Regions from separate parts of the Streptomyces sp. NPDC058240 genome, predicted to be linked through region 1. Evidence: riboswitches for the same ligand, from Rfam matches in the RefSeq annotation. Region 1 holds a riboswitch; each other region holds the start of a gene.

Region 1 (7,521 bases):
GCCGTACCCAGCGGGTCTGCGAGGACCCGACGAGCAGGATCGTGCGCATGTCGACCTCGGCGGGGTCGAGATCGCCCAGTCGTACGGTCCGCACGTTCTCGGCGGGCCCGCCCACATCCCGGCCGAGAACCACGGGGGTGTCCGGCGAGCGGTGTTCGAGCAGCAGGTCACGGGCCTTGCCGACCTGCCAGGTCCGGCTGCGCGAACCGGGGTTGTACAGCGCGAGCACCAGATCCGCCGTCGCCGCCGCGCGAAGCCGCTCAGCGATCACCTCCCACGGCTTGAGCCGGTCGGAGAGCGATATCGCCGCATAGTCGTGGCCCAGCGGCGCCCCCGCTCGGGCAGCGGCGGCGTTGGCCGCGGTCACCCCCGGCAGCACCCGCACCGGCACCTGCGCGTACTCGTCCTGCGACGCCACCTCCAGGACGGCCGTCGCCATGGCGAAGACCCCGGGGTCGCCGCCCGACACCACGGCCACCCGACGTCCGCGCCGGGCCAGATCGAGGGCGAACTCGGCGCGCTCCGACTCGACCTTGTTGTCCGAGCCGTGGCGCACCTGCCCCGGCCGTACCGGCACCCGGTCCAGATAGGTGGTGTAGCCGACCAGGTCGTCCGCGGCGGCCAGCGCCCCGCGCGTCTCGGGAGTCAGCCACAGCGGGCCGGCCGGGCCGGTGCCGACCACGGTCACCTCGCCGCCCTCCGGGGCGCGTTCGGGACGCGGCGCTCCGATCCTGCTGGGCAGGACCGCGACCGCGAAGTACGGCACGGAGCCGGCGTCGACCTCGGCCAGGTCGCCCACCCGCTCCCCGGCCATCGTGGCGCGCTCGACGTAGCGCGCCTCGGGCAGCCGCCCGGCCGTCTCGAAGGCGCGGCGCACGGCGGGAAACGTACGTCCCAGCTTCATGACCACAGCGGCGTCGGTGGCGGCGAGCCGGGCGGTCAGCTCCTCCTCCGGCAGGGTGCCGGGCAGGATGGTCAGCACCTCCTCGCCCTCGACGAGCGGGGTGCCGAGCCGCGCGGCGGCCGCGCTGACCGAGGTGACGCCCGGGATCACTTCGGTCGGGTAGCGGTCGGCGAGCCGCTTGTGCATGTGCATGTACGAGCCGTAGAAGAGCGGGTCGCCCTCGGCCAGCACGGCGACCGTGCGGCCGGCGTCGAGATGCACCGCCAGGCGGGCCGCCGCCTCGGCGTAGAACTCCTCCATCGCTCCCCGGTAACCGCCCGGGTGGTCCGTGGTCTCCGTCGTGACGGGGTAGACCAGCGGCTCCTCGACATGGTCGGCACGGATGTGCTTCGCCGTGATGGACCGGGCGATGGACCGCCCGTGCCGGGCACTGTGATAGGCGATGACATCGGCCTCGGCGATGATCTCCACCGCGCGTACGGTCATCAGGGCCGGATCGCCGGGGCCGAGCCCGACCCCGTACAGCCGGCCCGTCTTCTGCTCGCTCACGTCTACTCTTCCTCGCTGGCGATCGCGTTGAGGGCGGCGGCCGCCATGGCGCTGCCGCCGCGACGGCCCCGAACGATCAGATGCTCCAGCCCGGACGGGTGCGCGGCCAGGGCGTCCTTGGACTCGGCGGCACCGATGAAGCCGACCGGTACGCCGATGACGGCGGCGGGGCGCGGCGCGCCCTCCTCGATCATCTCCAGCAGTCGGAACAGGGCGGTCGGTGCGTTTCCGACGGCGACGACCGCGCCGTCCAGCCGGTCGCGCCACAGCTCCAGCGCTGCGGCGCTGCGGGTGGTGCCCAGCTGCTTCGCGAGTTCGGGCACCGCCGGGTCGGACAGGGTGCACACCACCTCGTTGTCCGCGGGCAGCCGCTTGCGGGTGACGCCGCTGGCGACCATGGCCACATCGCACAGGATGGGTGCGCCGGCCCGCAGAGCGGCGCGGGCGCGGGCGACCGCGTCCGGGGTGAAAGCGAGATCACGGACGAGGTCGACCATCCCGCAGGCGTGGATCATGCGGACCGCGACCTGGCTCACATCGGCGGGCAGGCCTGCGAGATCCGCCTCTGCACGGATCGTGGCGAAGGACTGGCGATAGATCGCCGGTCCGTCCTTCTCGTACTGGTGCACAGTGCTTTCGCTCTCTTCCTCGGGCGTGCGACGGTCGGGTACAGGGGAGTGGGGCGTACGGGATCAGCCGCGCGCGCGGCGGGCCGCGGCCACCGCGGCGGCGAGCCCACCGGGGCTGTCGGGGACGCTCACGGGGGCGTCCCGTACCTCGCCCCGTACGAGCGAGATCCGGTGTCCGCCGGGGGTGGCGACGACGTCCACCCACTCGCCGCGGGGGTGGCCGCACCGGCGTTCGCACCCGGACCAGTACACCGGAAGCGGGCCCACGGCCCCCACCGCGTCCGCCGCCTGGGCCCGCACATCGGCCAGCGACTTCGCGCAGCCGGGCCGGCCGATACAGGCACCCACCCCGGCCCAGGGGGAGCCGGGTCCGACGACGAGGCCGGTGGCCCCCAGATCGTCCAGCAGCCCCGCGGCCCGCCGCCGCTCCACCCCCGGTACGACGACCCCGCGCCACGGTGTCAGCCGCAACTCACCGCGGCCCCGGTGCCGCGCCGTGTCCGTCAACGACCGCCACTGCGTCGGGTCGACGCGCCCCAGGGGGATGCCGACGGACAGCGCGGCCCCGTCGTGCGGGCCGGTCACGACGCCGGGGGCGGGGCCGTCCGAGCTCCGCGGGCAGGCACGGTCCTCGGTGGAAGTGGTGCCGGTACCCGTCGCCCGCAACCGTCGTACGACCTCGTCGAAGAGGGATCCGGCACCGCCGGGCAGGTCCGACACGCGCCAGGCACCGGTGCCCGACGCCTGATCCAGGAAGGTCCCGGCCGCCAGGAGGGCGGCCTGCGGCGCCTGCGCGCCCGGTATCCGTACTGCGGTCCTGGCCATGCCGATCCGCAGCAGCGCCGTTCCGTCGCCCTGCGCCAGCAATGTCACGTCGCCGCCCAGCGTGTCCACATCGCCACGGCCGTCGTCGAGCACGAACAGGAACCTGCCCGAGAGGCCCGCCGTCCGGTCGCCCGCGCACAACAGCGCGTCCAGCGCGGACAGCCAGGGGCCGACGTCCCGTGCGCCGCGGCCGTCGAGCCCCGAGAGCGGCGACGCCACGATGTTGCGTATCCGCTCGTGGCGCGCGGAGGGCAGCAGCCCCGCCTCGCCCAGCCTGTCGGCCAGTTCGCCTCCGCAGTCCGGGCCCAGCCCGCGCAACTGGACATTGCCGCGCGAAGTGAGATGCAACTCACCATCGCCCAGGCTCCCCGCCAACGCCCCCAGGGCGTCCGCCTGCACCGCGGTCAGCAGACCGCCGGGAACACGGACGCGGGCCAGAGCGCCGTCGTCCGCCCGGTGCAGCCGCAGCGTGCCGGGGCAGGCGTCACCGCGGTCCCGGGGAGACGCGTCTCCCGGCGGTGAAGGCGAAGTGGCAGGTCGGGGCATGGCGGCGAGCATACCGACCATCTGACCAGATCCGTATGTCCTCCATCGGTTGACCGGCCCTTACTATGCCTAGTGACGGGCCATCCGGCACGTCGTCGCCACAGACGGCGACAGGGGAGGAAGTCCGGTGCAAGTCCGGCACGGTCCCGCCACTGTGAGTCCGGCCACGGCCGGGCAAGTCAGGAACTCCCTTCCCCACACGCTCGGATCCGTTCGAGCGGGGAGCTTCATTCCGACACCGCCCGGGGCGTGGACACCCCGAGGAAGGCCCGACGCCGCATGATCCTGCTCCTGTCGACGTCCGACACCGACCTGCTCAGCGCCCGTGCCTCGGAGGGCCCGGTCTCCTACCGCTACGCCAACCCCTCCCGGCTCCCGCTCCAGGACCTGCCACAGCTCCTGGACGGCGTCGACCTGGTCGTCGTGCGCCTCCTCGGCGGGGTACGCGCCTGGCAGGACGGCCTCGACCAGGTGCTCGCCACCGGACGCCCCGTCGTCGTCCTCACCGGCGAACAGGCCCCCGACGCCCAGCTGATGGCCGCCTCGACGGTTCCCATCGGCATCGCCGCCGAGGCCCATGCCTATCTGGCCCACGGCGGGCCCGCCAACCTGGACCAGCTCGCCCGCTTCCTCTCCGACACCGTCCTGCTCACCGGCCACGGCTTCGCGCCGCCCGCCCCGGCACCCTCCTGGGGCCCGCTGGAGCGCACCCCCCGTAGCACCGACGGCCCGGTCGTCGCCGTGCTCTACTACCGCGCCCACCACATGAGCGGCAACACCGCGTTCATCGAGGCCCTGTGCCGTGCCGTCGAGGACGCGGGCGCCCGCGCGCTGCCGCTGTACGTCGCCTCGCTGCGTACCCCCGAGCCCGAACTGATCGAAGCGCTGCGCGCCGCCGACGCGATCGTGACGACCGTCCTCGCCGCGGGCGGCACCCGGCCCGCCGAGGCGTCGGCGGGCGGTGACGACGAGTCCTGGGACGCGGGCGTCCTCAGCGGCCTCGACGTACCCATCCTCCAGGCCCTCTGCCTCACCGGTTCGCGCACCGACTGGGAAGGCAACGACGAGGGAGTCTCCCCGCTCGACGCCGCCAGCCAGATCGCGGTCCCCGAGTTCGACGGCCGCCTGATCACCGTTCCGTTCTCGTTCAAGGAGATCGACGAGGACGGCCTGCCCGCGTACGTCGCCGACACCGAGCGCGCCGCCCGTGTCGCCGGGATCGCCGTGCGCCATGCCCGGCTGCGCCACATCCCGGCCGCCGAGAAGCGGATCGCGCTCGTCCTCTCCGCGTATCCGACCAAGCACTCCCGGATCGGCAACGCGGTCGGCCTCGACACCCCGGCCAGCGCCGTCGCCCTGCTGCGCCGACTCCGCGCCGAGGGATACGACTTCGGTACGGAGGAGGTCCCCGGCCTCGCATCGGGCGACGGCGACGAGCTGATCCGCGCGCTGATCGAGGCGGGCGGCCACGACCAGGAGTGGCTCACCGAGGAGCAGTTGGCCCGCAATCCGGTCCGCATCCCGGCCGCCGACTACCGGCGCTGGTACGCGACCCTCCCGGCCGAGCTCCGCGAAGCCGTCGAGCAGCACTGGGGCCCCGCCCCGGGCGAGATGTTCGTGGACCGGTCGAGCAACCCGGAGGGCGACATCGTCCTTGCGGCCCTGCGCCGCGGCAATCTGCTCATCCTCATCCAGCCGCCGCGCGGCTTCGGCGAGAACCCGATCGCGATCTACCACGACCCCGATCTGCCGCCCTCGCACCACTACCTGGCCGCCTACCGCTGGATCGCCGCCCCGGCCGACGACAACGGCTTCGGCGCCGACGCGATGATCCACCTCGGCAAGCACGGCAACCTGGAATGGCTGCCCGGCAAGAACGCCGGCCTCTCCGCCGCCTGCGGCCCCGACGCCGCCCTCGGCGACCTCCCGCTCATCTACCCGTTCCTGGTCAACGACCCGGGCGAGGGGACGCAGGCCAAGCGGCGCGTCCATGCCACCCTCGTGGACCACCTCGTACCGCCGATGGCGCGCGCCGACAGCTACGGGGACATCGCCCGGCTCGAACAACTCCTGGACGAGCACGCCCAGATCGCGGCGATGGACCCGGCGAAGCTGCCGGCGATCCGCGCACAGATCTGGACCCTGATCCAGGCGGCCAAGCTCGATCACGACCTGGGGCTCGAAGACCGCCCCGAGGACGAGGGCTTCGACGAGTTCATCATGCATCTCGACGGCTGGCTCTGCGAGATCAAGGACGCGCAGATCCGCGACGGCCTGCATGTCCTGGGCGGCGCCCCGGCCGGTGCCGACCGGGTCAACCTCGTCCTCGCGATCCTGCGCGCCCGTCAGATCTGGGGCGGCACGGCCTCTCTGCCGGGCCTGCGCGAGGCGTTGGGGCTCGACGAGTCCGCCGCGACCCGGGTCACCGCCGACGAGGCCGAGGAGCGGGCCCGCGCCCTGGTCCAGGCGATGGAGGACGCGGACTGGTCCCCGGAAGCCGTCGCCGGGGTGGCGGCCGGGCACCCGCGGGCCGTCAGCGACATCCTCGACTTCGCGGCCCGCGAGGTGGTGCCGCGGCTGGCCGCCACGACCGACGAACTCGACCACGCCCTCCACGCGCTGGACGGCGGATTCGTCCCCGCCGGACCTTCGGGCTCCCCGCTCCGCGGTCTGGTCAACGTCCTGCCGACCGGCCGCAACTTCTACTCCGTCGACCCCAAGGCCGTACCCTCGCGCCTCGCCTGGGAGACCGGCCAGGCCCTGGCCGACTCGCTCCTGGAGCGCTACCGCACCGACAACGGCGACTGGCCCACCTCGGTCGGTCTGTCCCTGTGGGGTACGAGCGCGATGCGCACCGCCGGCGACGACGTCGCCGAGGCCTTCGCCCTGCTCGGCGTCCGCCCGGTCTGGGACGACGCCTCGCGCCGCGTCACCGGCCTGGAGGCGATCCCGCCGGCCGAACTCGGCCGCCCGCGCATCGATGTCACCCTCCGCATCAGCGGTTTCTTCCGCGACGCCTTCCCGCACACCATCGGCCTCCTCGACGACGCGGTCCGCCTGGCCGCCTCCCTGGACGAGCCGGCCGAGCAGAACCACGTACGCGCCCACACCCAGGCCGACCTGGCCGCCCACGGCGACGAACGCCGCGCCACCACCCGTATCTTCGGCTCCCGCCCCGGTACGTACGGTGCCGGTCTGCTCCAGCTGATCGACTCCCGCGACTGGCGCACCGACGCGGACCTCGCCGAGGTCTACACGGTGTGGGGAGGTTACGCCTACGGACGCGAACTCGATGGCCGCCCGGCCCGTGAGGAGATGGAGACGGCGTACAAGCGGATCGCGGTCGCGGCCAAGAACACCGACACCCGCGAACACGACATCGCCGACTCCGATGACTACTTCCAGTACCACGGCGGCATGGTGGCCACCGTCCGCGCCCTGCGCGGCACCGCCCCGGAGGCGTACATCGGTGACTCCACCCGCCCCGAGACGGTCCGCACCCGCACCCTGGTGGAGGAGACCTCGCGGGTCTTCCGCGCCCGGGTGGTGAACCCCAAGTGGATCGAGGCGATGCGGCGGCACGGCTACAAGGGAGCCTTCGAACTGGCCGCCACCGTCGACTACCTCTTCGGCTACGACGCGACGACGGGCGTGGTCGCCGACTGGATGTACGACAAGCTCACCGAGACGTACGTCCTGGACCCGACCAACCGGGAGTTCCTCCAGCAGGCCAACCCCTGGGCCCTGCACGGCATCGCGGAGCGCCTCCTGGAGGCGGAATCCCGCGGCATGTGGGCCAAGCCCGACCCGGCCGTCCTCGAAGCCCTGCGCCAGGCATACCTGGAGACGGAGGGCAACCTGGAGGGCGAGGACTGACTCCCGGGCCCGGGACCGGACCACCGGACAGCGACATGTGACCGAGCCCCGGCCGCGACACCGGCCGGGGCTCGGTCGGCGCCCGGGTCGCGGTCCGGCTGTTGTTCGTGACGGTGACAGGGCTGACGTGGTCGACCTACGCCGGTGCCACGGTCAGTGACCTGTGTGAAGCACTCGGCCAGACGTGGGGCA
Region 2 (7,521 bases), on a different contig from region 1:
GTGCAACTCGACCTGGGCGGGTGGTGCCGTCGCGGCGGGCACGGCGAAGGCCAACGCGCTGAGCACCATGTGGAAGCTGGAGGCGCTGCGGCACGCGCTCGGTGACCAGCCCATCCGGATCACCAGCGGCTTCCGCTCCGCGTCCTGCAACAGCGCGGTCGGCGGCGCGTCCAACAGCCGCCACATGTACGGCGACGCGGCCGACCTGGGCGCCGGACCGCACGCCCTGTGTACCCTCGCCAAGCAGGCCCGCAACCACGGCTTCAACGGGATCCTCGGCCCGGGTTACCCGGACCACGGTGACCACATCCACGTCAACCGGGGCCCCAGCCACTACTGGTCGGCGCCGAACTGCGGCGTCTGACGTACGGGGCCCTTCCGTGTGCCGCGTCAGGCCACTTCGACCATCGCGCCAGGGCCACGGAAAGTGCGGCGGTAGGCGTTCGGTGTGGTGCCCAAGGAGCGTACGAACTGGTGGCGCAGTGCGGCGGCGGTCCCGAAGCCGGTGCGTCCGGCGATCGTGTCCACCGTTTCATCGGATGTCTCCAGCAGGTGCTGTGCCAGCAGCACCCGCTGGCGCAGCAGCCAGCGGTACGGAGTGGTGCCCGTCTCCTGCTGGAAGCGGCGGGCGAAGGTGCGCGGCGACATGTGCGCCTGGGCGGCGAGCTGCTCGACGGTCATCTCCTGATCGATGTGGCGCTCCATCCAGACCAGCGTCTCGCCGACGGTGTCGCAGGGGGTGCGGGGCAGTGGCCGCTCGATGTACTGCGCCTGACCGCCGTCCCGGTGCGGCGGCACCACCATGCGGCGGGCGATCGCGTTGGCGGCATCGGGGCCGTACGCCTGCCGGACCAGATGCAGACAGGCGTCGATCCCGGCCGCCGTGCCCGCCGAGGTGATGACCTGGCCCTCGTCCACGTACAGCACATCGGGTTCGACGACGGCGCGCGGGAAGCGGCGGGCCAGCTCCGGGGCGTGGCGCCAGTGGGTGGTGCAGCGGCGCCCGTCCAGCAGTCCGGCCGCGCCGAGAACGTACGCGCCGGAGCAGACGCTCAGCACCCGGGCACCCCGGTCCACGGCCCGGCGCAGGGCGCCGAGGACCTCCTCGGGGTACTCCCGGTCCATGAAGTGGCTGCCGGCCGGTACGGCGATGAGGTCGGCCTCCTCCAGACGGTCCAGGCCGTGCGGCGTACTGATGGTGAAGCCGGCGTGGGTCCGCAGCACCGGGCCCTCGGCGGAGACCACGGCGAAATCGTGGACCGGCAGGCCCTCGTCGCTTCGGTCGAGTCCGAAGACCTCGCACAGCACGCCCAGTTCGAAGGGGTGGACCTCGTCGAGCAGCAGAGCGGCGACATTTTTCAGCATAGAGCCAGTGTGGCAGTAATTCGATGTTCCATGACAGTCCTGCCACTGCCGCAATCCGTCCGCGCAGACGAGAGTAGAGCCATGAACGCATTCCAGAACGTCCTGGGCATAGCCGCACTTATCGCTCTCGTCCTGCTGCCCGCCCTCGCCGGACTCTCCCGCGAGCGCCGCATCGACCGCGAGCTCCGTGCCGCGGAACGGGCCCGGAGCGACGGACCCCCGGAAACAGCGGACGCCGCGCAGCCCGTCACGGCTGCGCGGCGCCCCTACCTCAGAAGCTGGGCCAGGATCTAGCCCGCCCTAGAAGTCGTCGTCGAAGGCGACCGAGCCCTCCACCGCCACCTGGTACGCGGACGGCCGGCGCTCGAAGAAGTTCGTCAGCTCCTGCACGCCCTGCAGCTCCATGAACGAGAACGGGTTCTCGGAGCCGTAGACCGCCGGGAAGCCCAGCCGGGTGAGCCGCTGGTCGGCGACGCACTCCAGGTACTGCCGCATCGACTCGGTGTTCATGCCGGGCAGCCCGTCGCCGCACAGATCACGGCCGAACTGCAGCTCCGCGGCCACGGCCTCCTTCAGCATGTCGGTGACCTGCTGCTGGAGCTCGTCGTCGAAGAGGTCCGGCTCCTCCTTGCGGACGGTGTCCACGACCTCGAACGCGAAGTTCATGTGCATCGTCTCGTCACGGAACACCCAGTTGGTGCCCGTGGCGAGACCGTGCAGCAGACCCCGCGAGCGGAACCAGTAGACGTACGCGAACGCGCCGTAGAAGAACAGCCCCTCGATGCACGCCGCGAAGCAGATCAGGTTCAGCAGGAAACGGCGGCGGTCGGCCTTCGTCTCCAGCCGGTCGATCTTCTCGACCGAGTCCATCCACTTGAAGCAGAACTGCGCCTTCTCGCGGATCGAGGGAATCTCCTCGACCGCGTCGAACGCGGCGGCGCGGTCATCCGGGTCGGGCAGATAGGTGTCCAGCAGCGTCAGATAGAACTGGACGTGCACGGCCTCCTCGAAGAGCTGCCGCGACAGGTACAGCCGCGCCTCGGGGGAGTTGATGTGCTTGTACAGCGTCAGCACGAGGTTGTTGGAGACGATCGAGTCGCCCGTCGCGAAGAACGCGACCAGCCTGCCGATCATGTGCTGCTCGCCGGGGGACAGCTTGGCGAGGTCGGCGACGTCGGAGTGCAGGTCGACCTCCTCCACCGTCCAGGTGTTCTTGATCGCGTCGCGGTAGCGCTCGTAGAAGTCCGGGTAGCGCATGGGCCGCAGCGTCAGTTCGAAGCCCGGGTCCAGAAGGTTCTTGTCGGCGTTGGTGGAGCTCATTACTGGCAGGCCTCGCAGGACTCGGGGTTTTCGAGGGAGCAGGCGATCGCGTCCGCGTCGGGCGCCGAAGCCTGCTGTACGGGGATGGGGGCGGCGGTCGCGGCCTGGCCGGAGGCGGCACGGGCGATCCGGGTCGCCGGGCGCGAGCGCAGGTAGTACGTCGTCTTCAGCCCCTGCTTCCAGGCGTACGCGTACATCGAGGAGAGCTTGCCGATCGTCGGCGTCTCCAGGAACAGGTTCAGCGACTGGCTCTGGTCCAGGAACGGCGTACGGGCCGCCGCCATGTCGATCAGACCGCGCTGCGGGATCTCCCACGCCGTGCGGTACAGCGCCCGCACGTCCTCCGGGATCCAGGCGAAGCCCTGCACCGAGCCGCTGGCCTCGCGCAGCGCCTCACGGGTCCGCGCGTCCCACACCCCGAGCTGCTTCAGCTCATTCACCAGGTACGCGTTGACCTGGAGGAACTCACCGCTGAGCGTCTCGCGCTTGAAGAGGTTGGAGACCTGCGGCTCGATGCACTCGTAGACCCCCGCGATCGAGGCGATCGTCGCCGTCGGCGCGATGGCGAGCAGCAGCGAGTTGCGCATCCCGCTCTTCGCGACGCGGGCGCGCAGCGCGTCCCACCGCTCCGGCCAGTTCAGCTCGGTGTCGTAGTGGTCGGGGTGCAGCACACCGCGCGCGGCGCGCGTCTGCGACCAGGCGGGCAGCGGGCCGGACCGCTCGGCCAGCTCGCACGACGCCTCGTACGCGGCGAGCATGATCCGCTCGGAGATCCTCGTGGAGAGCGCGCGGGCCTCGGGGGAGTCGAAGGGCAGCCGCAGCTGGAAGAAGACGTCCTGGAGACCCATGGCGCCCAGGCCCACCGGGCGCCACTTCGCGTTGGAGCGGCCGGCCTGCTCGGTCGGGTAGAAGTTGATGTCGACGACCCGGTCGAGGAAGGTCACGGCGGTGCGGACGGTGGCGTCCAGCCGCTCCCAGTCGATGTCACCGTCGGCGACGAACGCGCCGAGGTTGACCGAGCCCAGGTTGCAGACCGCCGTCTCGCCGTCGTCGGTGACTTCGAGGATCTCGGTGCACAGGTTCGAGGAGTGGACGACGCTGCCCGGCTCGGCGGTCTGGTTCGCGGTCCGGTTGGAGGCGTCCTTGAACGTCATCCAGCCCTGGCCGGTCTGCGCGAGGGTGCGCATCATCCGGCCGTACAGCTCGCGGGCCGGGATCGACTTGCGGGCCAGCCCCTTCGCCTCGGCGGCCCGGTACGCGGCGTCGAACTCGTCGCCCCACAGGTCGACGAGACCGGGTACGTCGGCGGGCGAGAACAGCGACCAGTCGCCGTCCGCGTCGACCCGGCGCATGAACTCGTCCGGGATCCAGTGCGCCAGGTTGAGGTTGTGCGTACGCCGCTGGTCCTCGCCCGTGTTGTCGCGCAGTTCCAGGAACTCCTCGATGTCCGCGTGCCAGGTCTCCAGGTAGACGGCGGCGGCGCCCTTGCGGCGGCCCCCCTGGTTGACCGCGGCGACGGAGGCGTCGAGCGTCTTCAGGAACGGCACGATGCCGTTGGAGTGTCCGTTGGTGCCACGGATCAGCGAACCGCGGGAGCGGATGCGGGAGTACGACAGACCGATGCCGCCCGCGTGCTTCGAGAGCCGGGCCACCTGGTGGTAGCGGTCGTAGATCGAGTCGAGCTCGTCCAGCGGGGAGTCCAGCAGGTAGCAGGAGGACATCTGCGGGTGCCGGGTGCCGGAGTTGAAGAGCGTGGGGGAGGAGGGGAGGTAGTCGAGCCGGCTCATCAGCCCGTACAGCGCCGCTACTTCGTCCACCGCGCGCTGCGAGTCGTCCTCGGCGAGCCCGGACGCGACCCGCAGCATGAAGTGCTGGGGCGTCTCGATGACCTGGCGGGTGTGCGGGTGGCGCAGCAGATAGCGGCTGTGCAGGGTCCGCAGCCCGAAGTAGCCGAAGCGGTCGTCCGCGCCGTCGGCGAGCGAACGCTCCACCAGCGCGTCCAGCACGGCCGCGTGGCGGGCGACGAACTCGGCGGTACGGTCCGCGATCAGGCCCTCGCGGTGCCCGACGGCGACCGAGGCGGAGAAGGAGACCGCGCCCTGGCCGGCCGCTTCGTCCGCGATGGTGAGGGTCAGGAGCCGGGCGGCGAGCCGGGAGTAGGCGGGGTCCTCGGAGATCAGGCCCGCGGCGGCCTCGGTGGCCAGCGAGCGCAGCTCGGCCTCGTCCGCTCGGGCGCTGCGACCGCGCAGCGCGGCAGCGGCGACCCGGCCGGGGTCGGTGTCGGGCAGATCGGCGGTGAGGTCGGTCAGGGTCCGCAGCAGTGCGGTTCCCGGTCCGTCCTGTGCGGCTGCCTCGGACTCGGCTGCTGCGGACACGGCGACTGAAGCCGGATCGGCTGGCGCGATGGTCACGTGGTGCTCTCCCTCGCTCGGCTCGGGGCCGGCGGGGAACGGGGCAGCCCTACGGGCGCGCACCCGGGGCAGGGCAGCACTCCGCACGGCGTCCACCGGCCCAACCGCGAGGCCCGGACGTCTGGGCATCCGGTTCGGTCGAGCCGGATGCGCTGCCGGCAGGTCATCGGACTGACTCGGGGGTGCACAAAAGCGCACTGAATACACCGTTGCGGGACAGTTCCGGATTCGCACCGGATTCCCCTGCGGCGACAGCGAGGATGAGCATACATGTGGGGGCTGCCCGATGAGGCAGCCCCCACATGTTGTGTCGCACCGACCGGGCGAGGCCCACAGAATGAGCCGTACGGCCCTTTCCCGGGCCGCCGGGCCGGATCACGCCGTCGGCCCGCCGCGCCCCGCTGGAGGAGGCCAGGGCCTCTCGTTCGGACCATGCCGGGCTCGCGTGCCCTGGTGCCGCACCTCGCCGCGTTGTCGTCGGTCGCCGACGCGCCGCGTCGACTCCCTCCTCCGCCTTGCGATGTACGGCACCGGACCCCGCTCCCTGATCCGGCCTGATCCGAACGAGAGGCCCTCGACGGGCCGTTGGCGCCGGTCGTCAGTGACCGCCCGGCGCCCCCGCCGTGGCCGGCGGGAGTTCCGTCTTCACGCCCGGGTCGCCCGCGCCGGCCGTGTAGTCGGACGGGGAGGTCTCGTCGATCCCGGCGGGCGCCTTCACGGCGTTCAGGACGAAGGTGAGCACCACCGTCACCACCACGTTCAGCACGAACGCGGTGAGGCCGATGTAGCCGATCTCGCCGATGCCGGGGATCTCCTTGGAGGACCCGCCGAAGTGCGCCTGGGTCGGGCTGGCGACCCCGTACGCGGCCACCGTCCCGTACACCATGCCGACCGCCCAGCCCGCGAGCAGCGCCCAGCGGTGGAACCAGCGGGTGAACAGGCCGCCGACCAGGGCCGGCATCGTCTGGAGGATCCAGATGCCGCCGAGCAGCTGGAAGTTGATCGCGACCGTCTTGTCCATGGTGAGGACGAAGGCGAGCGCGCCGACCTTGACCAGCAGCGACACCAGCTTGGAGACCTTGGTCTCCTGCTCCGGGGTCGCGTCCGGCTTCAGGAAGTCCTTGTAGATGTTGCGGGTGAAGAGGTTCGCCGCGGCGATCGACATGATCGCGGCGGGCACCAGCGCGCCGATGCCGATGGCGGCGAACGCGACGCCCGCGAACCAGTCCGGGAACATGTTCTCGAACAGCTGGGGGATGGCCAGCTGCCCGTTGTCCACCTTGATCCCGGCGGCGATGGCCATGAAGCCGAGCAGCGCCAGCAGGCCCAGCATCAGCGAGTACAGCGGCAGGATCGTGGTGTTGCGCCGGATCACGTTGCGGCTGCGGCTGGAGAGCGTCGCCGTGATCGAGTGCGGATACATGAACAGCGCCAGCGCCGAGCCCAACGCCAGGGTGGCGTAACCCCATTGGCCCGCCTCGCCCGGTGCGAGCGCGCCGCGCGGCTTGCCGGTGGCCGGGTTGGTCTGCGAGAACGCCTCGCCCGCCTTGGCGAAGATGTCGTCGAAGCCGCCCAGCTTGATCGGGATGTAGATGATCGCCACCGCGATGACCAGGTAGATCAGCCCGTCCTTGACGAACGCGATCAGCGCGGGCGCCCGCAGGCCGGACGAGTAGGTGTACGAGGCGAGCACCGCGAACGCGATCAGCAGCGGCAGGTCCTTGATGAACCAGTGGGTGTTCTCGCCGCCGCCGACGCCCATCACGTCCAGCACCGCCTGGATGCCGACGAGTTGGAGCGCGATGTACGGCATCGTGGCGAGGATGCCCGTGATGGCGACCGCCAGCGAGAGGCTCTTCGAGCCGAAGCGCCCGCGGACGAAGTCCGAGGTGGTGACGTACCCGTGCTTGTGCGAGACCGACCAGAGCCGAGGCAGGAAGGTGAAGATCAGCGGGTACACGAGGATCGTGTAGGGCACGGCGAAGAAGCCCGCCGCGCCCGCCGCGTAGATCGCCGCCGGAACGGCGACGAAGGTGTACGCGGTGTACAGGTCGCCGCCGAGCAGGAACCAGGTGACCCAGGTGCCGAACGACCGTCCGCCCAGACCCCATTCGTCGAGGCTGGCCTCGTTCTCGGCCTTGCGCCAGCGCGCCGCCAGGAAGCCCATGACCGTGACGGCCACGAAGAAGAAGATGAAGACGCCGAGCGCGACGCCGTTCACACCGTCCTTCATGCCGACTCACCTCCCTTGCGGGCGCGCTGGTCACGCTGCCACAGCTTGTACGCGGTCATCGTGAGCGCGGTGGAGATCAGTACCCAGAGCATCTGGTACCAGTAGAAGAACGGAATGCCGATGAAGGTGGGGTCCACCTTCGCGTACGAACTCACCCAGAGCATCGCCACGAACGGGGCGATGAGACAGAGG
Region 3 (7,521 bases), on a different contig from region 1:
CCTCTCCCGAGTCGGTCAGTGTGATCGTGATCGCCTCGACCGGGCACCCCTCCGCGGCCGCGAGGACCTTCTCGTCGGCGTCGGTCTCCGGGGCCGACGGGCGGGACTGTCGGGCGGTGTCCAGGGCGAAGGCGCCCGGAGCGTGGTTCACACACATCCCGGATCCGATGCAGACCCCTCGGTCGACCTCGACGGTCCAGCGGTCGCCCATCACGCCCCCTCGTATCCGGCCGGCAGGTGGATCATCTTGTGCTCGAAGAACTCGCCGTACCCCTCGGGCCCGAACTCCCGGCCCAGGCCGGAGTTCTTGTACCCGCCGAACGGGCCGAGCATGTCGAGGCTGAAGGTGTTCACGCTGTACGTGCCCGTCCTGACCCGGCGGGCGATGTCGATGCCGCGCTCGGTGTCGGCGGTCCAGACGCTGCCGCTGAGCCCGTAGTCGGAGTCATTGGCGATCCGTACGGCCTCGTCCTCGTCTCCGTACGGCAGCAGGCAGATGACGGGGCCGAAGATTTCCTCGCGGGCGATCCGCATCGAGTTGTCGACGTCGCCGAAGAGGGTCGGCTCGACGTACCAGCCCCGTTCCTGGGACGCCGGGCGGCCGCCGCCGGTGAGGATCTTGGCGCCCTCGTCCTGCCCGATCCGAATGTAGTCGAGCGAGCGCCGCTGCTGGCGCCGGGCGACCAGGGGGCCGAGTTCGGTGGCCGGGTCGAGCGGGTCGCCGACCTTCAGCGCACCCGCCGCCGCGGCGAACGCCTCGGCCGTCTCGTCGTAGCGGGAGCGCGGTACGAGGATGCGGGTCTGGGCCACGCACGCCTGGCCGTTGATCATCCAGGCGAAGGGGACGATGCCCGCGACGGCGGCGTCCAGATCGGCGTCCGGGAGGATGACGGCGGCGGACTTGCCGCCCAACTCCAGGGTGACCCGGGTGAGATTGCGCGAGGCGACCTCCATCACCCGGCGCCCGGCGGCCACGGACCCGGTGAACGACACCTTGTCGACGCCGGGATGCCCGACCAGGTACTCGCTGACCTCGCGGTCGGCCGGGAGGATGGAGAGCACGCCCTCCGGCAGCCCGGCATCGGCGGCGATCTCGGCCAGGATGTAGGCGTCCAGCGGCGATTCGGGCGAGACCTTGAGCACGGCGGAGCAGCCGGCCAGCAGCGCGGGCGCCAGCTTGGCGGCAGCGGTGAACTGCGGAACGTTCCACGGCACCACGGCCGCGACCACCCCGACCGGCTCCCGCCGCACCAGCAACGGCCCCAGCGCCCCGGTCCGCCGCTCCTCGTACGGGAACTCGCGGGCCACGGTGATCGCCGAGTCCCACACCATCATCGCGGCGAGCGCCTGCACCATGACGCTCGACGTGTACGGGGTGCCGTTCTCCGAGCTGATGACCCGGGCGATCTCCTCGTACCGGACGGCGAACGCGTCCTTGATCCGGGTCACCACCGCGATCCGCTCGTCCAGGCTCATCCGGGGCCAGGGCCCCTCGTCGAACGCCCACCGCCCGGCGGCGACGGCACGGTCCACGTCCGCCTCGCAGGCGTGCGGCACCCGGCCGATGACCTGTTCGGTGTGCGGCGAGACGACCTCGATCGTGTCCCGGCCCAGCGGATCGACCAACTCCCCGCCGATGAACAGTTTTCCGTGTTCGACAAGCTCGGTCATGGCTGCTGCCTCCCGCGGCCCGGCGCGTTGCCCGAATCGGTATCCGACTCGACATCTGACTCTGTGTCAGAACTGATACCAGTTCCAGTTCCAGGAGTCCACGGGCACGACGGCACCCCGGACGAGATGGTCGACCGGGGCTACTACTGGAACAAGTTCTCGTTACAGTGGGGGCGGCGCATCGGAGCCGCAGAGCCGCACGTCGTCCGGAGAGATGGGGACCTCATGACGCAGGTGACCGACCACGGCGGGGGCGTGCACAGCATCAAGGTGCCCATCCCGGACAATCCGCTCGGCCACACCCTCGTGCACGTCCTGGACACCGATCGGGGACCGGTCCTGATCGACACCGGGTGGGACGATCCCGAGGCGTGGGACACGCTCGGTGCCGGGCTCGCCGCCGTCGGTACGGAGATGGCGGACATCCACGGGGTGGTCATCACCCACCACCACCCCGACCACCACGGGCTCTCCGGGCAGGTGCGCGAGGCTTCCGGGGCCTGGATCGCCATGCACGCGGCGGACACCGCGATCGTGCGCCGTACCCGGGAGTCCGAACCCGGCAGGTGGCTGACGTATCTCGCGGCCAAGCTCACGGCGGTCGGTGCGCCCGAGGAGCATCTCGCGCCGTTGCGGGCCGCCGCGGCCGGCGGGGGGCGGATGCGTACCTTGCCGGGGTTGCGGGCCGCGCTGCCGGACCGGGAGATCGTGCCCGGTGAGCTGCTCGATCTGGCGGGGCGCAGGCTGCGGGCGATCTGGACGCCGGGGCACACGCCGGGGCATGTGTGCCTGCACCTGGAGGAGGAGCATCCGGGGAATCTGCCGGGCCGGGGGCGGCTCTTCTCGGGGGATCATCTGCTGCCGGGGATCAGTCCGCACATCGGGCTGTACGAGGACCCGGACGACGCGACGGTCGCCGACCCCCTCGGCGACTACCTCGACTCGTTGGAGCGCATCGGCCGTCTCGGGGCCGCCGAGGTGCTGCCCGCCCATCAGTACGCCTTCACCGACGCGGTGGGGCGCGTACGGGAACTCCTCGGCCATCACGAGGAGCGGCTGACCGGGCTGCTCGGGCTGCTGGCCGAGCCGCTGACGCCGTGGGAGCTGGCCGAGCGGATGGAGTGGAACCGGCCCTGGGAACAGATCCCGCACGGCTCCCGGAACATCGCCGTCTCGGAGGCCGAGGCGCATCTGCGCCGACTGGTGAAGCTCGGGCGCGCGGAGGCGGTGCCGGGGAGCGAGCCGGTGACGTACACAGCCGTGTGAGTGCGGGGCGGGCGGGCCGCCCCGCACGGTTCAGCTCACCGGCCGGGCCTCACTGGCCCACCCGTCCGTCGATGCACTCGCGCAACAGGTCGGCCTGCCCACAGTGCCGGGCGTACTCCTCGATCCTGTGCACCAGCAGCTCCCGGACGGAGATCTTGTCCTTCCCCAGCCGCTCGCCCAGATCCGGGTGCCCGGCCAGCGCGGCGTCGGTCGCGGCCTGCTCGCGCTCCAGATCGGCGTAGGCGGCGTCGACCACGGCCTGCTCGGCGACGGCTCCGTCGAAGTCCGCGTCACGCTTGCCGTACAGCTTCGGCAGCGGTTCGCCGTCGGTGATCCAGTTGCGCCAGTCCCGTTCCACCTCGGCGAGGTGGCGCAGGAGGCCGAGCAGCGACAGCGTCGACGGCGGGACGGACCGGCGGGCCAGCTGCTCCGCGTCCAGGCCGTCGCACTTCATCCGCAGGGTCAGCCGGTAGTCGGTCAGATACTCCGCGAGCGTCGCGAGCTCGCCCTCCGGGCTCGTGCCCTCCTTGCTGCGGGGGTCGTCGTCCGGGTCCGCCCACATGTCGGGGTAGACGGTCGCCTGGGTCCAGCGTGCGGGTTGATCGCTCATGCGAGACATGGTCGTCCGTTCGGGGCCGAACTCGCCAGTGGGTTTCCCCCGTTGCCCGCCAGTGGGTTTTCCGTGTTGCCGTCGAGCCGAAGCCGCCCCGGGCCCGGCCGGGGCCGCCCGGTAGAGTGTGCGGGTCGTCATCATGCCCGTTCAGGGGGAAGCCGGTGCGAATCCGGCACTGACCACGCAGCCGTGAGCCGTCGTCGCAGACGGTGAGTCGGAATGCCCTGTCCGCGGTCGTGACCGGCTCGGACCACCGGACCCACCGGTGGTCGGCACCGTCGAGGTATACGGAGCCGGAGCCTGGTGCCTGAGCGTGCCTGTGCCCGGTTCACCCCGCAGGAGAGGCCCCGCCCGCCATGACCGTACGCCGCAGCGCAGCAACGCTCGCCGCCACCGCCGCCGTGCTCTGCGCGGCCGCAGCGCCGGTCGCGGTCGCAGCGCCGTCCCCCTCGCCCTCGCCGTCCGCCGCACTGCCGGCCGGGCTGTACGGCACGAAGGACCCCACCTACGACGGGGTGTGGCGGCAGTCTCTGGCCTTCCTCGCCCAGCGGCTCGAAGGCGTCACACCGGCCGCGAAGTCGGTGGACTGGCTGATCTCCCAGCAGTGCGCCGACGGCTCCTACGCCGCGTTCCGGCCCGATGTCTCCAAGCCGTGCGAGGCGAAGACGATGCGGGACACCAATGCCACCGCGGCCGCCACCCAGGCGCTGGTCGAGGTCGGCGGACACCGGGAGACCGTGAACAACTCGGTGCGCTGGCTGAAGTCCGTGCAGAACGAGGACGGCGGCTGGGGCTACACCGCGGGCGCGCCCAGCGATGCCAACTCCACCTCCCTGGTGATCGGCGCCCTCGCCCGGCAGGGGCAGCGGCTCGCGGACATCACGACCCCCGGCGGCAAGACCCCGTACGACCCGCTGCTCGCGCTCGCGATCCCGTGCGGCGGCAAGGACGGCGGCGCCTTCGCCTACCAGCCCGACAAGAAGGGGAAGCTCGTCGCGAACGCGGACGCCACCGCGGCCGCCGTGCTCGGCGCGATGGGCAAGGCACTGGCCGTCGGGAACAACGCCGCGGGCAAGGCGCCCAGCTGCCACCCCGGTTCCGGCCTCACGCCCGAGCAGGCCGCCCAGAACGGCGCCCGCTACCTCACCGGCGCCCTCGCCGGGAACGGCCACCTGAACCAGGCGCCGATGCCGGGTGCCACCGACTCCACCCCGCAGCCCGACTTCGGCAACACCGCGGACGCGGTCGTCGCGCTGTCCGCGGCCGGGCACCAGGACAAGGCGGCCGGGGCGATCGGCTGGCTGAAGAAGAACTCCGCGGACTGGGCCGCCCAGAACGGCCCCGCCGCCTACGCCCAGCTGATCCTGGCCGCCCACTCGACCGGCGACAACGCCCGGGACTTCGGCGGCGTCGACCTGGTCGCCCGGCTGAACGCGGCCGGCCCCGCGCCCGCCGCCGTCGTGACGCCCGACCCGTCCGCCGACACCGGGTACGAGGCCACCGAGAAGGACCAGGTCCACAGCGGCGACGACGTGATCGGGGGCGTGTGGTGGTACATCGGCATCGCCCTCGTCCTCGCGGCAATCGCGTTCTTCCTGATCAGTGGTCGCCGGAAGAACAGGCAGCCGTGAGGCGCACGGGAAGGGCCACCGCGCTGCTGGTGGTCCTGGGCGCCGTCCTGGCCGTGCTCGGCGCGGGTCCGGCCCAGGCGGCCGGCTACCGGTACTGGTCGTTCTGGGAAGGTTCCGGCTCCGACTGGACGTACGCCGCCCAGGGCCCGTCCCTGGTCCGGCCCGACGACGGGGCGGTGCAGGGTTTCCGGTTCTCGGTGAGCGAGGACTCCCAGGACTCGGCGAAGCCGCGCCGCGCCCCCGACTTCACGAAGATCTGCGCGAACACCCCGGCCCAGGACGGCACCAAGCGGATCGCGCTCGTCATCGACCCGGGCACGGCCGGTGACGCCCCGGCCGGTGGGACACCGCCCGCGCTGCGCACCGCGTGCGCGCGGGTCGACCCCGAGGCGAGCGCCGCGGAGGCGCTCGCCTCGGTGGCCGAGCCCTTGCGGTACAGCAGCGACGCGATGCTCTGCGCGATCACCGGCTACCCGGCCTCCGGCTGCGGCGAACAGGTCTCCGGCGACGGGCACGGCACGCCTGCCGCGTCCGCCTCCGCCTCCGCCTCCGCCTCACCGGCCGGATCCGCGGCCGCCACCGGCTCGGGCGGCTCCGGCGGCGGCCCGTCCGCCGGGGTGCTCGTCGGTGTCGGCGCCGTTCTCCTCCTCGGCATCGCCGCGGTCGTGCAGGCCCGCCGCCGCCGCGGATGACCGCCTCGACCAGCTCCGCGGTCCTGGCGCGCCGCCGTCCGCTGCGCGCCCCCGAGGCGAACCGGAGCAACGCCCTTCCCGCCGGGGCCTGGTGGCTGTGGGCGCTCGGCCTCGCCACCGCCGCCTCCCGGACCACCAATCCGCTGCTCCTCGGGCTGCTGGTGGGGGTGGCCGGTTACGTCGTGGCGGCGCGCCGCACGGACGCGCCGTGGGCCCGTTCGTACGGGGCGTTCATCAGGATCGGGCTGTTCGTCGTCGCTGTGCGGCTGATCTTCTCCGTCTTTCTCGGTTCGCCGATCCCCGGCACGCACCTGGTGTTCACGCTCCCCGAAGTGCCGCTGCCCGACTGGGCGAAGGGGGTCAGGATCGGCGGCCGGGTCACCGCCGAGCAGTTGCTCTTCGCGCTCTACGACGGGGCGAAACTGGCCACGCTGCTGATCTGTATCGGTGCGGCGAACTCGCTCGCCAACCCGGCCCGGCTGCTGAAGTCGCTGCCGGGCGCGCTGTACGAGGCGGGCGTCGCCGTCGTCGTCGCGATGACGTTCGCGCCGAACATGGTCGCCGACGTGCTGCGGCTGCGCACCGCACGGCGGCTGCGGGGCCGTCCGACCGGGGGCATCAAGGCGGTCCTCCAGATCGGCCTGCCGGTCCTGGAGGGCGCGCTGGAGCGGTCGGTCGCGGTGGCGGCGTCGATGGACGCGCGCGGATACGGGCGTACCGCCCGGGTCCCGACCGCCGTCCGGCACACCACGAACGTGCTCACGCTCGGCGGGCTGCTCGGGGTGTGTGCCGGTACGTACGGTCTGCTGGCCGCGCAGGGCGCGGTGTACGGGCTGCCGCTGCTGATCACCGGGCTCGTCGCCGCGATGGCCGGGCTGCGGCTCGGCGGGGCCCGTTCGGTCCGTACCCGCTACCGGCCCGACCGGTGGGGTGCGCGGGCCTGGCTGGTGGCGGGTTCGGGTGTCGTGGTGGCGGTGGCGATGATCTGGGCGGGCGGTGTCGACGGGGCGGCGCTGCACCCCGGAGTCGTACCGCTGGTCGCGCCGGTGCTTCCGCTGTGGCCCGCGGCCGCGGTGCTGATCGGGCTGCTGCCCGCGGTGGTGGCGCCAGTGCCGCCGTCGGCGGGCGCCCCGAAATCCAAGGAGATCCAGTGATCCGGTTCGAGCAGGTCTCGGTGCGCTACGAGGGGGCGGAGCGCCCCACCCTCTCCGGGGTCGATCTGACCGTCCCCGAGGGTGAGTTGGTGCTGCTCGTCGGTCCGTCCGGGGTCGGCAAGTCGACGCTCCTGGGTGCCGTTTCGGGTCTGGTGCCGCACTTCACCGGTGGCACGCTGAGCGGCCGGGTCACGGTCGACGGGCGCGACACCCGTACCCACAAACCGCGCGAACTCGCCGATCTGGTCGGCACGGTGGGCCAGGACCCGCTCTCCCACTTCGTCACCGACACGGTCGAGGACGAGCTGGCGTACGGCATGGAGTCGCTGGGCCTGGCCCCCGACGTGATGCGGCGGCGGGTCGAGGAGACCCTGGACCTGCTGGGGCTCGCCGGGCTGCGCGACCGGCCGATCGCCACGCTCTCCGGCGGCCAGCAGCAGCGGGTCGCGATCGGTTCCGTCCTCACCCCGCACCCGAAGGTGCTGGTCCTCGAC

The links. Region 1 has a riboswitch for cobalamin ahead of cobN (cobaltochelatase subunit CobN). Riboswitches for the same ligand answer to the same signal wherever they lie in the genome.
Region 2: another riboswitch for cobalamin. It lies ahead of ACFVX4_RS24065 (ribonucleoside-diphosphate reductase subunit alpha); the one in region 1 lies ahead of cobN (cobaltochelatase subunit CobN).
Region 3: another riboswitch for cobalamin. It lies ahead of ACFVX4_RS02020 (prenyltransferase/squalene oxidase repeat-containing protein); the one in region 1 lies ahead of cobN (cobaltochelatase subunit CobN).

The regions. Positions count from the first base shown of each region.
Region 1 is NZ_JBHVWT010000036.1:21,388-28,908, reverse strand. It holds gene ACFVX4_RS32920 (precorrin-2 C(20)-methyltransferase) at 1-1,453, opposite strand, end outside; gene ACFVX4_RS32915 (precorrin-8X methylmutase) at 1,456-2,082, opposite strand; gene cobG (precorrin-3B synthase) at 2,146-3,465, opposite strand; adenosylcobalamin (AdoCbl) riboswitch at 3,566-3,646, shown strand; gene cobN (cobaltochelatase subunit CobN) at 3,733-7,329, shown strand.
Region 2 is NZ_JBHVWT010000016.1:57,699-65,219, forward strand. It holds gene ACFVX4_RS24045 (D-Ala-D-Ala carboxypeptidase family metallohydrolase) at 1-364, shown strand, start outside; gene ACFVX4_RS24050 (GlxA family transcriptional regulator) at 391-1,365, opposite strand; gene ACFVX4_RS24055 (hypothetical protein) at 1,447-1,659, shown strand; gene ACFVX4_RS24060 (ribonucleotide-diphosphate reductase subunit beta) at 1,666-2,685, opposite strand; gene ACFVX4_RS24065 (ribonucleoside-diphosphate reductase subunit alpha) at 2,685-5,096, opposite strand; cobalamin riboswitch at 5,236-5,367, opposite strand; gene mctP (monocarboxylate uptake permease MctP) at 5,695-7,329, opposite strand; gene ACFVX4_RS24075 (DUF3311 domain-containing protein) at 7,326-7,521, opposite strand, start outside.
Region 3 is NZ_JBHVWT010000001.1:443,593-451,113, forward strand. It holds gene ACFVX4_RS02000 (ferredoxin) at 1-211, opposite strand, end outside; gene ACFVX4_RS02005 (aldehyde dehydrogenase) at 211-1,671, opposite strand; gene ACFVX4_RS02010 (MBL fold metallo-hydrolase) at 1,897-2,937, shown strand; gene ACFVX4_RS02015 (DinB family protein) at 2,987-3,556, opposite strand; cobalamin riboswitch at 3,662-3,797, shown strand; gene ACFVX4_RS02020 (prenyltransferase/squalene oxidase repeat-containing protein) at 3,907-5,181, shown strand; gene ACFVX4_RS02025 (SCO2322 family protein) at 5,178-5,873, shown strand; gene ACFVX4_RS02030 (energy-coupling factor transporter transmembrane protein EcfT) at 5,870-7,027, shown strand; gene ACFVX4_RS02035 (ABC transporter ATP-binding protein) at 7,024-7,521, shown strand, end outside.